2 linked regions of the Blastococcus colisei genome follow. The protein of the gene in region 1 interacts with the protein of each later gene in a pairwise test. Links are inferred from orthologs where the notes say so. Each region holds a gene or a part of one and is shown on either strand. Other genes may lie near its edges. The genes, in order: leuS and ligA.

Region 1 (3,753 bases):
ACGCCAGCGAGTTCAACGTGCCGTTCATGCCCGCCGACGACAACGCCCGGCTCTTCGCCGGCGTGCGGGAGGCGTGCGAGCAGGCCGGCCGCGACGCGGCGTCCATGGTGTACAGCTCGGCGCTGGTGCTCTGCGTCGGCAAGGACGAGGCCGAGATCGCCCGCCGTGCCGCCGCCGTCGGGCGCGAGGTGGACGAGCTGCGCCAGCAGGGCGTGGCAGGGACCCCGGCGGAGGCGGTCGACGTCCTCGGGAGGTACGCCGAGGCCGGGGCGGAGCGCGTCTACCTGCAGGTGCTCGACCTGTCCGACCTCGACCACCTCGACCTGGTGGCCAGCGAGGTCCTGCCGCAGCTCGGCTGAGCTGTCACCGCGAGCGTCCCACCCTCCCGGGCGGGTGGGACTGCCGCCCGGATCGCCTCCCGCCCGGCGGGACCAGCCGACGGCGGGTCGCGGTAGGCTCGCGGGGTGACCGGGCGGCTCCTGCTTCACCGGCCGTGCTGACCTGAGACGTTCAGACAGCACGGCAACCCCTCCTGCGTGAGGGGTTTCTTCATGTCTACCGCCGGATTCACATCGCAGCAGAGGACCCGGGAGCACCAGCGATGAGCCAGACCGCCGATCAGCCCAACGTCGAGCAGGCGCCGGGTGACGTCCCGCCGCACCGCTACACCCCGGCGCTGGCCCAGCAGATCGAGCTCGCCTGGCAGGACCGCTGGCAGGGCGAGGGCACGTTCCACACGCCCAACCCGTCCGGCCGGCTGAGCGAGGGCTTCGAGCGGGTAGCCGACCGGCCGAAGTACTTCCTGATGGACATGTTCCCCTATCCCTCGGGCGCAGGGCTCCACGTCGGGCACCCCCTGGGCTACCTGGGCACCGACGTCACCAGCCGGTTCCGCCGGATGGACGGCGACAACGTGCTGCACCCCATGGGCTACGACGCCTTCGGCCTGCCGGCCGAGCAGTACGCCGTCCAGACCGGCCAGCACCCCCGGGTCACCACCGAGGCCAACATCAAGGCCATCAAGGCGCAGCTGCGCCGCCTCGGCGTCGACCACGACGACCGCCGCAGCTTCGCCACGATCGACCCGGGCTACTACAAGTGGACCCAGTGGATCTTCCTGCAGCTGTTCGGCGCCTGGTTCGACGAGACCGCCGGCAGGGCGCGCCCGATCGATGACCTGGTCGCCGAGCTGGACGCGGGGACGCGCGCCCCCGCCTCGGGGACGAACCCGTCGGGGCTGCCCTGGGCGGAGCTGGACGAGGTGTCGCGCCGCAAGGTCGTCGACGCCCACCGGCTGGCCTACCTGCACGAGGCGCCGGTCAACTGGTGCCCCGGCCTGGGCACCGTGCTCTCCAACGAGGAGGTCACCGCCGACGGCCGGTCCGAGCGCGGCAACTTCCCGGTGTTCCGGCGCCCGCTCAAGCAGTGGATGATGCGGATCACCGCCTACGCCGACCGGCTGATCGACGACCTGGACCGGCTGGACTGGTCGGACTCGCTGAAGCTGATGCAGCGCAACTGGATCGGCCGGTCGACCGGCGCCAAGGTCCGCTTCCGCTGCGGAACCGAGTCGGTCGAGGTCTTCACCACCCGCCCCGACACGCTCTTCGGCGCGACCTACATGGTGCTCGCGCCCGAGCATCCGCTGGTCGCCACGCTGACTGCCTCTTCGTGGCCGGACGGCACCGACCGGCGCTGGACCGGGGGTGCGGCGACCCCGGCCGAGGCGGTGGCGGCCTACCAGCGGCAGGCCTCGCGCCGCTCCGAACTGGACCGCCAGGACGCGGGCCGGGAGAAGACCGGCGTCTGGCTGGGCGTCTCCGCCGTCAACCCGGTCAACGGCCGGGAGCTGCCCGTGTTCATCGCCGACTACGTGCTGACCGGCTACGGCACCGGCGCGATCATGGCCGTTCCCGGCGAGGACCAGCGGGACTGGGACTTCGCGAAGGCGTTCGGGCTGGACGTCGTGCCGACCGTCGAGCGCCCCGAGGGCTTCGACGAGGACAGCGGCGCGTACACCGGCCCCGGACCGATGATCAACTCCGCGAACGACGAGATCTCGCTCGACGGGCTGGACCGGGTCACCGCGATCGCCACGATCACCGGCTGGCTGGTGGAGCACGGCCACGGCGAGGCGACCACCACCTACAAGCTGCGCGACTGGCTGTTCAGCCGCCAACGCTACTGGGGCGAGCCGTTCCCGATCGTCTACGACGAGGACGACCTGCCGGTCGCCGTGCCGCAGTCCATGCTGCCGGTGCTGCTGCCCGAGGTCGACGACTACTCGCCGAAGACCTTCGCCGACGACGACGCCGACTCCGCACCCGAGCCGCCGCTGTCGCGCGCCTCGGACTGGACGACGGTCGAGCTGGACCTGGGCGACGGCCCGAGGAAGTACCGCCGCGAGACCAACACGATGCCCAACTGGGCCGGCTCCTGCTGGTACTACCTGCGCTACCTCGATCCCGCCGACGACGAGCGCATGGTCGACCGCGAGCTGGAGGAGTACTGGCTGGGACCGCGCGGACCCGGCGACGTCGGCGGCGTCGACCTCTACGTCGGCGGTGTCGAGCACGCCGTCCTGCACCTGCTGTACGCGCGGTTCTGGCACAAGGTGCTGCACGACCTCGGCCACGTCTCCAGCGAGGAGCCGTTCCGCCGGCTGGTCAACCAGGGATACATCTCGGCCTTCGCCTACACCGACGAGCGCGGTTTCTACGTGCCCGCGGCCGACGTGGTGGAGAAGGACGGCCGGTTCCTCTACGAGGGCAAGCCGGTCACCCGCGAGTACGGGAAGATCGGCAAGAGCCTGAAGAACATGGTCACGCCCGACGAGATGATCGGCGCCTACGGGGCGGACACGTTCCGCGTGTACGAGATGTCGACCGGCCCGCTGGACCAGTCGCGCCCGTGGGAGACCAAGGCCGTCGTCGGCTCGCAGCGGCTGCTCCAGCGCATCTGGCGGGTGGTCGTCGACGAGCAGACCGGCGTCGTCCGGGCCTCCGACGGCGAACCGGGGGAGGAGACGCTGCGGGCGCTGCACCGGACCATCGCCGGCGTGCGCGACGGGTTCGCGACGCTCCGGTTCAACATCGCGATCGCGCGCATCACGGAGCTGACCAATCACCTGACCCAGGCCTACGGGGCATCGTCCCCGGTGCCGCGATCGGTCGTGGAGCCGCTGGTGCTGCTCGTCGCGCCGCTGGCACCGCACATGGCCGACGAGCTGTGGACGCGGCTGGGCCACGACGGGTCGTCGGCCTGGACGCCGTTCCCTCGTGCCGACGAGCGGTGGCTGGTGGAGGACACCGTGCAGGTCGCCGTCCAGGTCAACGGCAAGGTGCGGTCGCAGGTGAGCGTGCCGGCCGACGCCGACGCCGCCGCTCTGGAGGCGGCGGCGCGGGCCGACGACAAGATCGCCGGCTACCTCGACGGTGCGACCGTGCGCCGCGTCGTCGCCGTCCCCGGCCGGCTGGTCAACTTCGTCCTCGGCTGATCACCGTCCCGGTGCCGGTCGTGGTGCGGATGGGCCCCGGGAGGGACGCTGTGCGCGGATGCGCACTCTTGAGCGGGAGGACTGCGCATCCGCGCACACCGCTCCGGCAGGTCAGGCCAGGACGGCGCGCATCGCCTTCTCGACCGGCTCGATGGCCTCGTCGACGGTGACGTCGCGGCCGAGCTCGGCCGTCAGCGACGTGACGCCGGCGTCGGGGATGCCGCACGGCACGATGGCGCCGAAGGCGCCGAGATCAG
Region 2 (3,242 bases), 1.9 Mb from region 1 along the record:
GCCGCCCGGGTGCCCGGCGCCTCCGTCGTCGTCCAGCTCGACGAGCCGTCCGTCCCCGCTGTCCTGCAGGGTGGGCTGCCCACGGTGAGCGGCTTCGGGAAGCTCCCGGCCGTCGAGGCGGCCGTGGTCGAGCAGGAGCTCGCCGACCTCGTGGTCCGGCTGCCGGTCCCGGTCGTCGTGCACTGCTGCGCGCCGCGCGCGCCGATCGAGCTGTTCCGGGCCGCCGGCGCCGCGGCCGTCTCCTTCGACCTCGGCCTCGTGCAGGACCTCGACGCCGTCGGTACCGCGATCGAGGCCGGCATCCACCTCGTCCCCGGCGTCGTCCCCGGCACGGACACGACCCTGTCCGCCCCGAAGGCGACGGCCTCCCGCGTGCAGGCATGGTGGCGCGAGCTGGGGTTCCCGGCCGACGACCTGTCGGCCGCCGTGACGCTGACCCCGTCCTGCGGGCTGGCCGGGGCGACGCCGGCGTACGCGCGGGCGGCGATGGCGCACGTCCGCGAGGCGGCGAGGTACCTCCTGCCGGAGTGATCCACGAGCGGGGAACCCCCGGTTGGCCATCGTACCCGCCGGATACCGTTCGCCCGTGGGCAGCACTCCGATGAGCAGCGAGGCCGGGCTGGACGCACCCGCGGTGGGCGCCGCCCCCGACCGGGAGGACGTCACCGAGGTCCCCGACGACGCGCGGACCCGGCACCGGGACCTGTCGGAGGAGCTCGACCGGTACGCCTTCGCCTACTACGTGCGCGACGAGCCGCTGGTCAGCGACGGCCAGTACGACGAGCTGATGGCCGGGCTGAAGGCCGTCGAAGCGGCTCATCCGGCCCTGGTCACGCCCGACTCGCCGAGCCAGAAGGTCAACGGCGGGTTCACCGCCACCTTCGCGCCGGTGCAGCACCTCGAGCGCATGCAGAGCCTCGACAACGCGTTCTCCAGCGACGAGCTCTCCGCCTGGGCCGCCCGGGTGGAGCGGGAGGGCGCGGCCGGGGCGGACTACCTGTGCGAGCTGAAGGTCGACGGCGTCGCCGTCGCGATCGTCTACGAGAAGGGCCGGCTGGTCCGCGCCGCCACCCGCGGGGACGGGACGACGGGGGAGGACGTCACCGCCAACGTCCGCACGATGGAGGGCGTCCCGCAGCAGCTGACCGGGAACGACGTCCCCGAGCTGCTCGAGGTGCGCGGCGAGATCTACTTCCCGGTGGCCGCCTTCGCCGACGTCAACGCCGGCATGGTCGAGCAGGGCAAGGCGCCGTTCGCCAACCCGCGCAACGCCGCGGCCGGCTCGCTGCGCCAGAAGGACCCCCGCGTCACCGCCTCGCGGCCGCTGCGCCTGGTCGTCCACGGCCTGGGTGCCCACCGCGGTCTCGAGGTCGGCCGCCAGTCGGCGGTCTACTTCCGGCTCCGCGACCTCGGCCTGCCGGTGAGCGGCCGCTCCGAGGTCGTCGACGATCTTTCCGGCGTGTGGGCCTTCATCGAGCGGTACCGCGAGCAGCGGCACTCCGTCGAGCACGAGATCGACGGCGTCGTGGTGAAGGTCGACCAGTACACCCTGCAGCGGCGGCTCGGGTCGACGTCGCGGGCACCGCGGTGGGCGATCGCCTTCAAGTACCCCCCGGAGGAGGCGACGACGAAGCTCCTCGACGTCCGGGTCAACGTCGGCCGCACCGGGCGGGTCACCCCGTTCGCCCACATGGAGCCGGTCAAGGTCGCCGGCTCGACGGTGCAACTGGCCACGCTGCACAACGCGAGCGAGGTCAAGCGCAAAGGCGTGCTGATCGGCGACACGGTGGTCATCCGCAAGGCCGGCGACGTCATCCCCGAGGTGCTCGGGCCGGTGGTCGCGGCCCGCGACGGCTCCGAGCGCGAGTTCGTCATGCCCACCCACTGCCCCGAGTGCGGCACGGAGCTGCGGCCGGAGAAGGAGGGCGACGCCGACATCCGCTGCCCGAACTCCCGCTCCTGCCCTGCGCAGCTGCGGGAGCGGGTCTTCCACGTCGCCGGCCGCGGTGCCTTCGACATCGAGAACCTCGGCTACGAGGCGGCGATCGCGCTGCTGCAGAGCGGGCTGCTGCAGGACGAGGGCGACCTCTTCTTCCTCGACGCCGAGCAGCTGCAGCGCTCGTCGTTCTTCACGAAGAAGGACGGCGCCCTGTCGGCCAACGGGGCCAAGCTGCTGGCCAACCTGCAGAGCCGCCGGGACGTCCCGCTGTGGCGGGTCCTCGTGGCGCTCTCCATCCGGCACGTGGGACCGACGGCGGCGCAGGCACTGGCCCGGGACTTCCGGTCGCTGGACCGCATCAGGGAGGCGTCGGAGGAGGAGCTCGCGGCCGCCGACGGGGTCGGCCCGACGATTGCCCGCTCGGTGCGCGACTGGTTCGAGGTCGACTGGCACCGCGACGTCGTGGAGAAGTGGCGGCACGCCGGCGTCCGCATGGTCGACGAGGGCAGCGAGGCCGGGCCCGGCCCGCTGACCGGCGTCACCGTGGTCGTCACGGGGTCGCTGCGCGACTACAGCCGCGACCAGGCGATCGCCGCCATCCAGGAGCGCGGCGGCAAGGTCACCGGCTCCGTGTCGAAGAAGACCGGGTTCGTCGTGGTGGGTGCCGATCCGGGCAGCAAGTACGACAAGGCCGTGCAGGTCAAGGCGCCGGTCCTCGACGACGACGGCTTCGCGGTGCTGCTGGCCGACGGGCCGGACGCGGCGCGCGACGTCGCGACGATCGGCGACGGCTCGGACTGACTCAGACGGGCGGCAGCGTGGCCACGGTGGTGGCGATGCCGGTGAGGTGCGCCAGCCGCATGAGCTCCGAGCGGCGGAACGCCGGGCCGCCCGACCGGCCGAGCACCACCGCGCACCCTGGGCCGCCGTAGGGGGCGGCCATCATCTCGATGGCCATCTCCTGCCAGCGTTCCGGCAGCCATTCGTCGTCGCTGGGCAGCAGGCGGGGGCCGGTCAGCGGCATCCAGGGCAGCGTGAGCCCCTCGAAGGCAGGCGCGGCGTCGGAGGCCGCCGCCACCTCCCACGGTGGGGCGTCCGCCGCGGAGGGCTCGACCGCCGACAGCACGACCGCCCAGCCGCTGTGGAACACCCGGGGGAGTTCGGCCGCCAGCAGCTTGGCCGACGTGCCTTCCGCGGCCCGCGCCAGGGCGTCCAGCAACTCCAGTTCGCGGTGGGTGTCCAGCGGTCCGGCGAAGGGGCGCAGCGACTCGACCGACACCCCCGGCACCGCCTCCGCGGCCGT

Evidence for each region.
Region 2: the proteins of leuS (region 1) and ligA interact in binary tests that used the Escherichia coli proteins (3 or more experiments, as listed by UniProt). The link is inferred for Blastococcus colisei from one-to-one orthologs.

Annotation. Positions count from the first base shown.
Region 1 is NZ_VFQE01000001.1:3,102,911-3,106,663, reverse strand. What follows is about bases 254-3,696. They hold leuS (leucine--tRNA ligase), read left to right. Parts: upstream 254-601; coding sequence 602-3,496; downstream 3,497-3,696. Other genes in these bases: lipB (lipoyl(octanoyl) transferase LipB), read right to left, coding at 3,608-3,696; FHU33_RS14730 (LLM class F420-dependent oxidoreductase), read left to right, coding at 254-359. Outside these bases: more of FHU33_RS14730, read left to right, coding at 1-253; more of lipB, read right to left, coding at 3,697-3,753.
Region 2 is NZ_VFQE01000001.1:1,197,155-1,200,396, forward strand. Bases 232-3,163 are described here. They hold ligA (NAD-dependent DNA ligase LigA), read left to right. Parts: upstream 232-586; coding sequence 587-2,740; downstream 2,741-3,163. Other genes in these bases: FHU33_RS05700 (uroporphyrinogen decarboxylase/cobalamine-independent methonine synthase family protein), read left to right, coding at 232-531; FHU33_RS05710 (ACT domain-containing protein), read right to left, coding at 2,742-3,163. In the rest of the region: more of FHU33_RS05700, read left to right, coding at 1-231; more of FHU33_RS05710, read right to left, coding at 3,164-3,242. UniProt on the Escherichia coli protein: DNA ligase that catalyzes the formation of phosphodiester linkages between 5'-phosphoryl and 3'-hydroxyl groups in double-stranded DNA using NAD as a coenzyme and as the energy source for the reaction.